3 regions of the Streptomyces sp. NPDC006798 genome follow, and region 1 is predicted to be linked to each of the others. Evidence: riboswitches for the same ligand, from Rfam matches in the RefSeq annotation. Region 1 holds a riboswitch; each other region holds the start of a gene.
The links. Region 1 has a riboswitch for thiamine pyrophosphate ahead of thiC (phosphomethylpyrimidine synthase ThiC). Riboswitches for the same ligand answer to the same signal wherever they lie in the genome.
Positions count from the first base shown of each region.

Region 2: another riboswitch for thiamine pyrophosphate. It lies ahead of thiO (glycine oxidase ThiO); the one in region 1 lies ahead of thiC (phosphomethylpyrimidine synthase ThiC).
Region 3: another riboswitch for thiamine pyrophosphate. It lies ahead of ABZ714_RS12600 (thiamine ABC transporter substrate-binding protein); the one in region 1 lies ahead of thiC (phosphomethylpyrimidine synthase ThiC).

Region 1 is NZ_JBEYIS010000028.1:98,421-102,861, forward strand. It holds gene ABZ714_RS20490 (hypothetical protein) at 1-784, shown strand, start outside; gene thiC (phosphomethylpyrimidine synthase ThiC) at 915-2,717, opposite strand; TPP riboswitch at 2,711-2,889, opposite strand; gene ABZ714_RS20500 (YibE/F family protein) at 2,962-4,441, shown strand, end outside.
Region 2 is NZ_JBEYIS010000005.1:204,475-208,915, reverse strand. It holds gene ABZ714_RS05320 (PASTA domain-containing protein) at 1-179, opposite strand, end outside; partial or broken gene ABZ714_RS05315 (thiazole synthase) at 674-1,423, opposite strand; gene thiS (sulfur carrier protein ThiS) at 1,550-1,765, opposite strand; gene thiO (glycine oxidase ThiO) at 1,762-2,958, opposite strand; TPP riboswitch at 2,956-3,068, opposite strand; gene ABZ714_RS05300 (hypothetical protein) at 3,150-3,491, shown strand; gene ABZ714_RS05295 (FAD-dependent oxidoreductase) at 3,815-4,441, shown strand, end outside.
Region 3 is NZ_JBEYIS010000014.1:151,094-155,534, forward strand. It holds gene ABZ714_RS12590 (phosphatidate cytidylyltransferase) at 1-562, shown strand, start outside; gene rlmN (23S rRNA (adenine(2503)-C(2))-methyltransferase RlmN) at 663-1,769, shown strand; TPP riboswitch at 1,853-1,963, shown strand; gene ABZ714_RS12600 (thiamine ABC transporter substrate-binding protein) at 2,046-3,143, shown strand; gene ABZ714_RS12605 (iron ABC transporter permease) at 3,218-4,441, shown strand, end outside.

The DNA of each region.
Region 1 (4,441 bases):
CGACTACGAGCGGCTCCTCGACGAGGTACTGCGCGACGCCGGTGAGCGGCCGGAACTCGCGGCCGTCGGCGAACGGCTGAACGCCACTCAGCTACGGACCATGGCGCTCAGGGCCACCACCTTGATCACCGCGTCCGCCGCGCCCGAGTACGCGCACTACCTGAGGATCCGCGAGCAGGCGCGCTCCCCCGCGGATCCGGACGCCGCCCCGGAAGCCCCGCCTCCGGACCCTCTCGCCGAGGCCGACGGCGGCGGTGCCGGTCTCGGCGCCGTACTCACCGTGCTGGCACCGGTACTGGCCGGGACGGCGGCGCTGATCTTCCTGCTGGTGGGGTATCTGCTGAAGATGCTCGACCCGGCGCCGTCCTTCGCCACCCCGCTGGTCACGGCGGGCTGGTTCTTCGCCGCCGTGACGGCCGCCGCGATCCTGGCGGCGGCGGTCGGGCTGCTGGTCACCGCGGTCCGCAACAGCGCGACGCAGGTGGCCGCCGTCGAGCTGTCCGAGGACCTGCCGGACGAGGTGGCACGTGCCAAAGACGCCTGGCTGCACGCCGTACTGGAACGCGGCCTGCTGCCGTTCCTCCGGCTGGCGCTGGAGGAACCGGACGTCGATCCGCTCGCCTCGGCCCGGGCGCGGCCGGTGAGCCGGATCCCCAAGGTGGGGTACGACAGCCCGGACTTCTCCAGCCCCGGCGACGGAGCCACGGCCGGGCAGCGGCCGAGCTTCAGCAGCCCCGAGTTCACCAGCCCCGACTTCGGCGGTCCCGAACACCGGCCGGAGTAACCGGCGGATGACCTCGTGGCACCGGCCGGAGTGACCGGCGGATGTCCCCCGTGGCCCCGCCCGGAGTGACCGGAGGGGCCAGGGGGACGTACGAGGCCGCGGCCCGGGCTCAGTGGGCCGCGACCCCTGCTCAGTCCGCCATCGGCAGATAGACCCGGCTGCCGCTCGCCGCGAACTCCTTGGACTTCTGGAGCATGCCCTCGGCGATCTCCGTCTCGCTCGCGTCGTCACCGCCCGCCGGGGCGTCCCCGCCGAACTGCTCGTTGATCGACCGGCTGATCTTCATCGAACAGAACTTGGGCCCGCACATGGAACAGAAGTGGGCCGTCTTCGCGGGCTCCGCGGGCAGCGTCTCGTCATGGAACTCCCGGGCGGTGTCCGGGTCGAGCGCCAGATTGAACTGGTCCTCCCAGCGGAACTCGAACCGCGCGTCGGAGAGCGCGTCGTCCCATACCTGGGCGTCCGGATGCCCCTTCGCGAGATCCGCCGCGTGCGCGGCGATCTTGTAGGTGATCACCCCGGTCTTGACGTCGTCCCGGTTGGGCAGGCCCAGGTGCTCCTTGGGCGTGACGTAGCAGAGCATCGCCGTGCCCCACCAGGCGATCATGGCGGCCCCGATACCCGAGGTGATGTGGTCGTAGGCGGGCGCCACATCGGTGGTCAGCGGACCGAGGGTGTAGAACGGCGCCTCCTCGCAGATCTCCTGCTGGAGGTCGATGTTCTCCTTGATCTTGTGCATCGGGACATGCCCGGGGCCTTCGATCATCGTCTGGACGTTCATCCGCTTGGCGATCCGGTTCAGCTCACCGAGCGTCCGCAGCTCGGCGAACTGCGCCGCGTCGTTGGCGTCCGCGATCGAGCCCGGCCGCAGTCCGTCGCCGAGGGAGTACGTGACGTCGTACGCCGCGAGGATCTCGCACAGCTCCTCGAAGTTCTCGTACAGAAACGATTCCTTGTGGTGCGCCAGGCACCAGGCCGCCATGATCGAGCCGCCGCGCGAGACGATGCCGGTCTTGCGGCGGGCGGTGAGGGGGACGTACCGCAGCAGCACCCCCGCGTGCACGGTCATGTAGTCGACACCCTGCTCGGCCTGTTCGATCACCGTGTCCTTGTAGATCTCCCAGGTCAGTTCCTCGGCCCGGCCGTCGACCTTCTCCAGCGCCTGGTAGAGCGGCACCGTGCCGATCGGGACGGGGGAGTTGCGGAGCACCCACTCGCGGGTGGTGTGGATGTTCCGGCCGGTGGAGAGGTCCATCACCGTGTCGGCGCCCCAGCGGGTGGCCCAGGTCATCTTCTCCACCTCCTCCTCGATCGAGGAGGTGACCGCAGAGTTGCCGATATTGGCGTTGACCTTCACCAGGAACCGCTTGCCGATGATCATCGGCTCGATCTCCGGATGGTTCACATTCGCCGGGAGCACCGCCCGGCCGGCCGCGATCTCCTCCCGGACGACCTCGGGGGAGACGTTCTCCCGGATCGCCACGAACTCCATCTCGGGGGTGATCTCGCCCCGGCGGGCATAGGCGAGCTGGGAGACCGCCCGGCCGTCCCGGCCCCGGCGCGGCTGGCGCGGCCTGCCGGGGAAGACGGCGTCGAGATTGCGCAGTCCACCGCGCGGGGACGTGTGCTTGAGCCCGTCGTCCTCGGGGCGGACGGGACGGCCCGCGTACTCCTCGGTGTCCCCGCGGGCGACGATCCAGCTCTCCCGCAGCGGCGGCAGACCGCGGCGGACATCGGTCTCGACGGTGGGGTCGGTGTACGGGCCCGAGGTGTCGTACAGCGTCACGTCCCGGCCATTGGTGAGGTGCACCTGACGGACCGGCACCCGGAGGTCCGGGCGTGAGCCCGTGACGTACCCCTTGTGCCAGCCCGGCGTGCGGTCGCCGTCGACGGCGGGTTCGACGGCAGGCGTGCGTGCATCCTGAACGGTCATGAAGACCTACTCCCTACGCCGGCATTACCCGGTAACAGGTTCGGCGGTCGACGCAGCGGATCCCGTGGACTCCGTCCCGGGTCGTACACCTGGTTCGTGTACCGCCCGATGACGCGTCTACGGAGGTCAGCGCCCTCTCAGCCCGGTGCTCCGAGCTCCCGCGTGTGCAAAGGTGACACCAACGCTAGCGCCAATTCTGGCGTGCTGAACAGGGGCCCCCGGCCGTTCTTGCGATGATCGGTCGGTGACGTCATCAGCACCCGGCCCCGGACAGGGCCCCGATTCCCGGTACGCGTACGGCTCCGCGGACGGCGGTGACCAGGGGTACGTTCCCGGCCACGGCCCCGCGCCGCCGTACGACCCGGGCCATTCGGCGCCGCCGCCCCCGGTGCCCCGGCCGGCCGCCGCGCACCCGGGACAGCCGGTCGGCGAGGCCGTCGGCGACCCTGTCGCGCAACCGGTCGGGCAGCCGCCCGAGCAGGAGCGGGGGCGGGGACACGGTCATGGCCACAGCGGTCACGGCCATGCGCACGGGCATTCCCACGCGCACGGTCCCGCCGCGCCCGTTTCGCGCCATCTGCGCCGGGTGATCGCCGCCGTACTGATCCCCTTCGCCGCCGCCGTCGTCGTGGGCCTGGCGGTCCTCTGGCCCGGCTCGGCCCCCGGTCACGAGCGGACCGGGGTCGGCTTCGACCGGCAGACCGAGTCGGCGACCGTGACCCGGCTGGAGCCGATCGACTGCAAGTCGGTCAACGCCGCCCAGGTACCGGTGACCGGCAACGGCATGGCCCCGGCCCAGAACGGCGGTACGGGTGCCGCGGCCGGGAACAGCAAGTGCAAGAAGGCGACGATCGAGATCACCAGCGGCCCGCACAAGGGGCGTTCCTTCGGGGAGATCGTCCAGCCGGACGCGCCGCGGAAGCTGAAGCCGGGGCTCGGTGTCGTGGTGGCGTACGCCCCCGACGCGCCCCGGGACCTCCAGTACTCGGTGATCGATGTGAACCGCCGGATGCCGCTCGCCGTCCTGGCCGGGCTCTTCGCCCTGGCAGTGGTACTGGTGGGGCGGATGCGCGGGGTGATGGCGCTGGTGGCGCTGATCATCTCCTTCGCCGTACTGAACTTCTTCATCCTCCCGGCGATTCTGGACGGCTCCAATCCGCTGGTCGTGGCGGTGGTCGGGGCGAGCGCCATCATGCTGATCGCGCTCTACACCTGTCATGGCATCACCGCCAGAACCTCGGTCGCCGTCCTCGGCACCCTGATCTCGCTGCTGCTGATCGGCCTGCTGGGCTCGATCTTCATCGGCTGGGCCACGCTCTCGGGCAATACCGACGACAACACCGGGCTGATCCACGGGCTCTATCCCGGGATCGATATGAGCGGACTGCTGCTGGCCGGGGTGATCATCGGCTCCCTCGGGGTGCTCGACGACGTCACGGTGACCCAGACGTCGGCGGTGTGGGAGTTGCGCCAGGCGGATCCGGGGATGGGGCCGCGGGCGCTGTACCGGGCCGCGATCCGGATCGGCCGGGACCACATCGCGTCGGTGGTCAATACGCTCGTCCTCGCCTACGCGGGTGCGGCGCTGCCGCTGCTGCTGCTCTTCAGCATCGCGCAGAGCGGGATGGGGGCGGTCGCCAACAGCGAGTTGGTGGCCGAGGAGATCGTCCGCACGCTCGTCGGCTCGATCGGCCTGGTGGCGTCGGTACCGGTGACGACGGCGC
Region 2 (4,441 bases), on a different contig from region 1:
ACGAACGTCGCGTCGGTCGCCAGCGCCGGATGCATCACCTTCAGCGCCAGCTCACGGTCGAGCCGGGTGTCCAGCGCGCGGTAGACCGTGGCCATCCCGCCGACGGCGACCCGCTCGTCCACGCGGTATCGGCCGTCGAGCAGCTGCCCGACGAGAGGGTCCTGGAGGGTCGTGTCCACGCGCCGATTCTACGAGCCGGTACCGACAACCCGGCCGCCACCGGTGCGGGGGCGGCCGGGACCGGGGCAGGATCGGGCCAGTAATGATGCCGAGCTGTGATGGTCCGGCCGTCGGCGAAGCGGCTCGGGAGGAGCCGGGGCGGGTCCGGAAAGGAGCGCCGTCCGCCCGGAGGGCGGGGCCCGCGGCGTCCGGTGCGTGCGAATTCGCGACGGCGGTGGGGGCCCCGGCGAAGCCGGGGGGCGGTCTCCCCCGTACGGGACGTACTCGGGAAACCCCGGCAGCGCCGGGGGTGCCTCCCGCGCCCGAAGGACTACGGGGGAGAGTGCGCGTGCCGGGCGTCGCGGGCCAGGCGTGACTTTCCGGACACGCCCTAGAACGCCGGGCGCTCAGGGTCGACCGCCGCCGGTCCGGGGCCGCGCGTTCCGCCCGTACCGTGCCCGGCCCCGGCTCCGGTCGCCTCGTACCCCTCGTCCCCCTCGTCGGGGGCGAAGGAGGCGACGCCCGTCGTCGGGGAGGACGCCCGGGCGAAGTGGCGGCGCGGGATCCGGCCCGCGCGGTACGCCAGCCGGCCCGCGTCGACCCCGTACCGCATGGCCTCCGCCATCAGGACCGGCTCCTGGGCGCGGGTGACGGCGGACGCCAGCATCACGGCCGCGCAGCCCAGCTCCATCGCGAGCGTCGCGTCGGACGCGGTACCGGCGCCCGCGTCGAGGATCACCGGCACGCCGGCGTTCTCGACGATCAGCCGGAAGTTGTGCGGATTGCGGATCCCGAGACCCGAGCCGATGGGGGAGCCCAGCGGCATGATCGCGGCACAGCCCGCGTCCTCCAGCCTGCGGGCCAGCACCGGGTCGTCGCTGGTGTAGGGAAGGACGGTGAAACCGTCGTCGACCAGGGCCTCGGCGGCGTCGAGGAGTTCGACCGGGTCCGGCAGCAGGGTCCGCTCGTCGGCCACCACCTCCAGCTTCACCCACTCCGTGCCCAGGGCCTCCCGGGCGAGCCGGGCCGTGAGGACCGCCTCGCCCGCGGTGAAGCACCCCGCGGTGTTCGGCAGGATCCGGATACCCAGCCGGTCGAGGACGGAGAGCACCGAGCCGTGGACGGTGGGATCGACCCGGCGCATGGCGACGGTGGTGAGTTCGGTACCGCTCGCGACCAGGGCGCGTTCGAGGACGTCGAGGCTGGGGGCGCCGCCCGTTCCCATGATCAGCCGGGAGCCGAACAAGGTACCGGCGATCACCAGGGGGTCGCGCCCGGCGCCGGGCGCCGACGCGTCGGGGACGCCGGTGGCGTCTGGGGCGCCCGTGGCGTTCGTCGTGTCGGGGGACGGGCCGCCGGAGCGGGCCGGGGCGAGTTCGGACACGGTCGCTCAGCCCCCCTGGACGGCGGTGAGGATCTCGACCCGGTCACCGTCGCCGAGCAGCGTGCCGGGCCACTGACCACGGGGTACGACCGTCTCGTTGACCGCGGCGGCGACCCCCGAGGGCGCCGGGGCGACGGTGGCGACGAGAGCGTCGAGCGTCGTACCGCTGGCGAGTTCACGCCACTCGCCGTTGACCGAGACGACCGGGGGAACGCTGTTCATACGAGCTGCTCCTGGGAGACGGGGGCGGCGGAACGGAATCGGTCGGGGGTGAAGGGACGGATCTCCTCGGGAAGGACACCGGTGGCGAGCGTCTCGGCGATCGCGTCCCCGGTGACCGGGGTCAGCAGTACGCCGTTGCGGTAGTGGCCGGTGGCCAGCAGCAGCCCGGGCAGCGCGCTCGGACCCAGCAGCGGGGCGTTGTCGGGAGAGCCGGGGCGCAGCCCGGCCCTGGCCTCCGTCAGCGGCAGTTCGGTGATCCCCGGCACCAGCTCATGGGCGTCGCGAAGCAGTTCGTAGACCCCGCCCGCGGTGACCGTGGTGTCGAAGCCCAGCTCCTCACTGGTCGCGCCGACGACGAGTTCGCCGTCGGCCCGGGGCACCAGATAGACCTGACTGCCGCGGACCACGGCGCGTACGGTCCTGGAGAGGAACGGGGCGTAGGCGGGAGGCACGGTCAGCCGGAGTACCTGCCCCTTGACCGGACGCACCGGCGGCAGCGCGTCCGGCGGCAGCCCCCCGAGCCGCCCGCTCCGGCTCCCGGCGGCGAGTACGGTCCGCTCCGCCCGCAGCTCACGCCCGTCGGCGAAGGCGACGCCCACGGCCCGGTCGCCCTCGACCAGCAGCCGGTCCGCCCGGACCCGGCGCAGCTCCACCCCGGCCCGCTCGCACGCCACCACCAGGGCGGCGGCCAGCCGCCTGGGATCGACCTGATGGTCCCCGTCGACCCGCAGCCCCCCGCGCACCCCGGGGGCGAGCATCGGCTCCAGCCGGCGGCACTCCCGCCCGGTGAGCCACTGCGCCTCCAGCCCGGACCGCAGCTGCAGAGCGTGCAACTCCCGCAGATGGGCCCGGTCGTCGGCGTCGAGCGCGACGGCGAGCGTGCCGCAGGACCGATGGCCGACGGACCGCCCGCTCACCTCCTCCAGCTCCGCGACGAAGGCGGGATAGCGCCGGGCGGACTCCAGATTGAGGGCCAGCAGGGTCTGCTCGCCGTAGTGCAGTTCGGTGACCGCCGCGAGCATCCCGGCGGCCACCTCGGCCGCGCCGCCCCCTGGGTCCGGATCGGCGACGGTCACCGAGAGCCCGCGTTGCGCCGCCCGCCAGGCGACCGCGAGCCCGATGATCCCGCCCCCGACGACCAGCACATCGGTGCCGCCGCTCATGGCCGAAGACGGTTCGGAGGTATGCGACATGGGCGTCCAGCCCCTCCCTTCGCCGGCATGACCCGGATCAGGTTCGTACGGTCGGAGGCCGGCCAGCCTCCCTCTCAGCCCGGTGCGTCCGGGCTCCCGCGAGTGCTTTACGGTGGCCACCCTAACCCCCGTCTCCGACGCCCGGTAAGGCGGTCGGACGGGCCGCGCCCCGCGAGCAAGGAGCCCTCGGCATGGCGAGATCGCTGGACGGACTGGTGCTGTCCCCGGTCACCGACCAGGCCCCCGGCCAGGTCGGCACGGCCACCCGGTTCACCTACCACGAGCAGGACGGCCGGATCTGGGCGGAGTACACGGGCGGCGACGTCGTCCGCGGCCATCTGGTGGGCACCAGGGACGGCGACCGCCTCGACTTCCGCTACGTCCAGCTGAAGACGGACGGCGGTACGGCATCGGGCCACTGCGTCTCGCGGGTGATCGACCTCCCCGACGGCCGGGTCCGCCTGGAGGAGACCTGGACCTGGGAATCCCAGCCGGGCGCGGGCACGAGCACGGTGGAAGAACTCCCCCGCTAATCACTCTGCTCGCGGCGCCCCCGCCGCCGGTCCCGCCCGGCGCCCATCCGCAGTTCGCGGTCGCCGACAGGCTCACCCGGCCGGGCGGGGGCGTGGGCCTCACCCGGAGGGCCGAGGCACTGGGGGTCCCCCCCCATCGCCGAAGGCATAGGAGGCGGAACTGCGCGACCAGCCGCATGCGGGCCGCAGGCGCGACTGATACGGCCGGCCCGGCAGGGCGGAACGCCTGGGCGATGCCGGGGAGGGCCGGGCGCGCCAGGTGCCGAAGGGCCGGGGCACCCCGCCGCCGGGGGCGACCCCGGGCGGGTGATTATCGTGGAGCCGTGAGCCATCAGACATCCTCCCGAGCCCCCCACGTGGTCGTCGTCGGCGCCGGGATCGCCGGAGTGCGGACCGCCGTCGCCCTGCGGGAGCTGGGGCACACCGGGCCCGTGACGGTCATCGGGGCCGAGCCCCATCAGCCGTACGACCGGCCGCCGCTCTCGAAGGCGGTGCTGCTGGGCACCGCCGAGGGCTCCGCCTTCGACGTGGACTTCGAGGCGCTCGGCGTCGAGCTGCGGCTCGGTACCGCCGTGACCGGTGTCCGGCCCGCCGCGCGCGAGCTGGACACGGAAGCGGGCCCGGTCCCGTACGACGTCCTGGTCGTGGCGACCGGAGCCGAACCCCTGACGCTGCCCGGTACGGAGGCGGTCCCGGGGGTGCATCTGCTGCGGACCCTGGACGACGCGGCCCGGCTGCGCCCGGTGCTGGAGCGGCGGCACGACATCGTCGTGGTGGGCGCCGGGTGGATCGGCGCGGAGTTCGCCACGGCGGCCCGGGCCGCGGGCTGCGCGGTCACGGTCGTCGAGGCCGCGGAGCGACCGCTCGCGGGCGCGCTTCCCGCCGAGGTCACGGCCCCGATGGGCAAGTGGTACGCCGAGGCCGGGGTGGAGCTGGTCACCGGTGTCCGG
Region 3 (4,441 bases), on a different contig from region 1:
CGCCATGGCGCTGACGGCGCTCGCGGTCCTGGTGTGGCGGATGACGGAGCCCCCCGAGGGGTATCTGAAGGACGTCACGGCGGGGGTCTTCGCGGCCTTCTACGTACCGTTCCTGGCGACGTTCGTGGCGATGATGCTCACCGCCGACGACGGGGCGCAGCGGGTCCTGACGTTTCTGCTGCTGACCGTCGTCAGCGATACCGGCGCCTACGCCGTCGGCTGGCGCTTCGGCAAGCGGAAGCTGGCCCCGCGGATCAGCCCGGGGAAGACCCGGGAGGGCCTGCTGGGCGCGATCGGCTTCGCGATGGTGGCCGGCGCGCTCTGTATGGAGTTCCTGGTCGGCGGCGGCAGCTGGTGGCAGGGTCTGCTGCTGGGTCTTGCGGTCGCGGTCACGGCCACCCTGGGCGACCTGGGCGAGTCGATGATCAAGCGTGACCTGGGCATCAAGGACATGGGCACCCTGCTCCCCGGCCACGGCGGCATCATGGACCGGCTGGACTCGCTGCTGCCGACCGCCCCGGTGGTCTGGCTGCTGCTGGTGATCTTCGTCGGATCCGGCTGAGCCCCGTTCCGCCCGGCTGACCCGCGGTTTTTTAGGGCAAGGGCCCGTCGTCCACAGGATGGCGGGCCCTTCGTCGTATCTCTGCGACACTGGATGGACCATGCCCAAGCCCGGAGAACTCACATTCATCGCGCCCCGCGGAGCCAAGAAGCCCCCGAGGCATCTCGCCGACCTCTCGCCCGCCGAGCGGAAGGAAGCCGTCGCCGCCGTCGGTGAGAAGCCGTTCCGCGCCAAGCAGCTGTCGCAGCACTACTTCGCGCGGTACGCGCACGACCCCGCCGAGTGGACGGACATCCCGGCCGCCGCGCGGGAGAAGCTGGCGGCCGAGCTGCTGCCCGAGCTGATGTCGGTGGTGCGGCACATCTCGTGCGACGACGACACCACCCGCAAGACCCTCTGGCGGCTGCACGACGGCACGCTGGTCGAGTCGGTGCTGATGCGCTACCCGGACCGGGTCACGATGTGTATCTCCTCCCAGGCGGGCTGCGGGATGAACTGCCCGTTCTGCGCCACCGGGCAGGCCGGGCTCGACCGCAATCTCTCCACCGCGGAGATCGTCCACCAGATCGTGGACGGGATGCGGGCGCTGCGCGACGGCGAGGTGCCCGGCGGGCCCGCGCGGCTGTCGAACATCGTCTTCATGGGGATGGGCGAGCCGCTGGCGAACTACAAGCGGGTCGTCGGTGCCATCCGGCGGCTCACGGACCCCGAGCCCGACGGGCTCGGCCTGTCGCAGCGGGGTATCACGGTCTCCACGGTCGGGCTGGTGCCCGCGATGCTGCGCTTCGCCGACGAGGGCTTCAAGTGCCGGCTCGCGGTCTCGCTGCACGCCCCGGACGACGAGCTGCGGGACACCCTGGTGCCGGTCAACACCCGCTGGAAGGTCCGGGAGGTGCTCGACGCCGCCTGGGAGTACGCGGAGAAGTCGGGCCGCCGGGTCTCGATCGAGTACGCCCTGATCCGGGACATCAACGACCAGGCATGGCGCGGTGACCTGCTGGGACGGCTGCTCAAGGGGCGGCGGGTCCATGTGAACCTGATTCCGCTGAATCCGACGCCCGGATCGAAGTGGACCGCGTCGCGGCCGGAGGACGAGAAGGCGTTCGTCGAGGCCATCGCCGCCCACGGGGTGCCCGTGACCGTACGGGACACCCGGGGCCAGGAGATCGACGGGGCCTGCGGGCAGCTCGCCGCCTCCGAGCGGTAGCGGTACGGGCGGTACGCCACCGGGCGGGGCCGCCCCCTGCCCTGGCGGGATTCGCACCTTGTAGGCTGGCCTGAACATTTGCATATTTCCGACAGGGGAGCGCCACAGCGCTGAGAGTGCGGTACCCACGGGGCCGCAGACCCTCTGAACCTCGCCCGGGTCATTCCGGGTAGGAAGTTCGGTCTCACACTCCGGCTGTTGCGCCCTGCCCGGATTCCACCGGAATCCGGGCAGGGCCGCGTCTCTTCCTGGCTGTCACCAGGAGGAATTCGTCTCGTGAGCAGTATCAGAAAGACCGCGGCCGTCGCGCTGGCCGGCGCGCTCGGGGTATCCGTGCTGGCCGCCTGCGGCTCCGACGACGGCGGCGGCAAGGACTCCGGCGGCGGTACGGGGTCGAAGACGGTCACCCTCGTCAGCCATGACTCCTTCGCCGCCTCCGAGGCCGTACTGAAGGAATTCACCAAGCGCACCGGCTACACCGTCAAGGTCCTCAAGAGCGGTGACGCCGGGGTCGCGCTCAACAAGGAGATCCTCACCAAGGGCCGCCCGCAGGGCGATGTCTTCTTCGGCGTCGACAACACCCTGCTCTCCCGCGCCCTCGACAACGGCATCTTCACCTCCTACCGGGCCAAGGGCCTCGACCGGGTCCCGGCCGACGTCCAGCTCGACCGGGGCGAGCACCGGGTCACCCCCGTCGACACCGGCGACATCTGCGTCAACTACGACAAGAAGTACTTCGCGGACCGGAAGCTGGCGCCGCCCCGCACCCTCGACGATCTGATCAAGCCCGAGTACAAGAACCTGCTGGTCGCCGAGAACGCGGCCACCTCCTCGCCCGGACTCGGCTTCGTCCTCGGTACCGTCGCCCGCTACGGCGAGGACGGCTGGCAGGAGTACTGGAAGAAGCTCAAGGCCAATGGCGTCAAGATCGTCGACGGCTGGGAAGAGGCGTACAACCTGGAGTTCTCCGGCTCCGCCGGGGGCAAGAAGGAAGGCGGCGACCGGCCGCTGGTCGTCTCCTACGCCTCCAGCCCGCCCGTCGAGGTGCTGTACGCCGAACCGAAGCCGAAGGACGCGCCGACCGGCGTCGCCACCGGTACCTGCTTCCGGCAGATCGAGTTCGCCGGACTCCTCAAGGGCGCGAAGAACGAGGCGGGCGGCAAGGCACTGCTGGACTTCCTGATCTCCACCACGTTCCAGGAGGACCTGCCGCTGACCATGTTCGTCAACCCGGTCGTGGAGGGCGCGAAGCTGCCCGAGATCTTCACCCGGCACGGGGTCCGGATCACCGACCCGCTGACCCTGGCGCCCGACACCATCTCCGAGAACCGTGAGCAGTGGGTTCAGACGTGGTCCTCGACCGTCGTGAAGTGACGGGCGGCCCGTCCCGTTCCCGGTCCGGGCGGGGCGGCCCGTCCCGTACCGGGAACGCGGCGCGGCCGGCGCTGATGCTGCTGCCCGCCGCGTTCTTCGCCGTCTTCTTCGCCTACCCCGTCGCGGCCATCACCGGCCGCGGCCTGCGGGACGGCGGCGCCTGGCGGTTCGACCGGATCACCGAGGTACTCGGCCGGGACGACATCGCGGGCGTGCTGTGGTTCACCACCTGGCAGGCCGTGGTGTCGACCCTGCTGACGCTGGCGGTCGCCCTGCCCGGCGCGTATGTCATGGCCCGGTACGAGTTCCCCGGCAAGCGGCTGCTGCGGGCCGTGGTGACCGTCCCGTTCGTCCTCCCCACCGTCGTCGTCGGCACCGCCTTCCTGGCCCTCGTCGGCCGCGGCGGACTCCTCGACGAGCTGTGGGGCGTCCGGCTCGACACCACCGTCTGGGCGATCCTCGTCGCCCATGTCTTCTTCAACTACGCCGTCGTGGTGCGGACCGTCGGCGGGCTCTGGGCCCAGCTCGACCCCCGCCAGGAGGAGGCCGCGCGGGTCCTCGGCGCCGGGCGGTTCACCGCCTGGCGGACCGTCACCCTGCCCGCCCTCGCACCCTCCGTGGCCGCCGCCGCCCTGATGGTCTTCCTCTTCACCTTCACCTCCTTCGGCATCGTGCAGATCCTCGGCGGGCCCGGCTTCGCCACCCTGGAGGTCGAGGTCTACCGGCAGACCGCGCAACTCCTCGACCTGCGGACCGCCGCCGTGCTCACCCTGGTGCAGTTCGCGGCCGTCGGCGCGGTGCTCGCCGTACACGCCCGCACCGTCCGGCGGCGCGAGAGCGCCCTCGCCCTGGTCGACCCCGGGCAGACCGCGCACCGGCCGCGCGGCCCCCGCCAGTGGGCCCTGCTGGGCGCCGTCCTCACCACCGTCGCCCTGCTGGTGCTGCTGCCGCTGGGCGTCCTCGTCGAACGCTCCATCGACACCCCCCGCGGCTACGGCCTCGACTACTACCGGGCGCTCGGCACCCTCGAAGGCAGCGGCGGCGCCTTCCTCGTACCGCCGCTGCACGCCGTGGGGAACTCCCTGCGGTACGCCCTGGCCGCCACCGCGATCGCCGTCGTCGTCGGCGGGCTCGCCGCCGCAGCCCTCGCCCGCCGGGGCGGCGGCCGGACCGGCCGGCTGCTCCGGGGCTTCGACGCGCTGCTGATGCTGCCCCTCGGGGTCTCCGCCGTCACCGTCGGCTTCGGCTTCCTGATCACCCTCGACGAACCGCCGCTGGACCTGCGGACGTCCTGGATC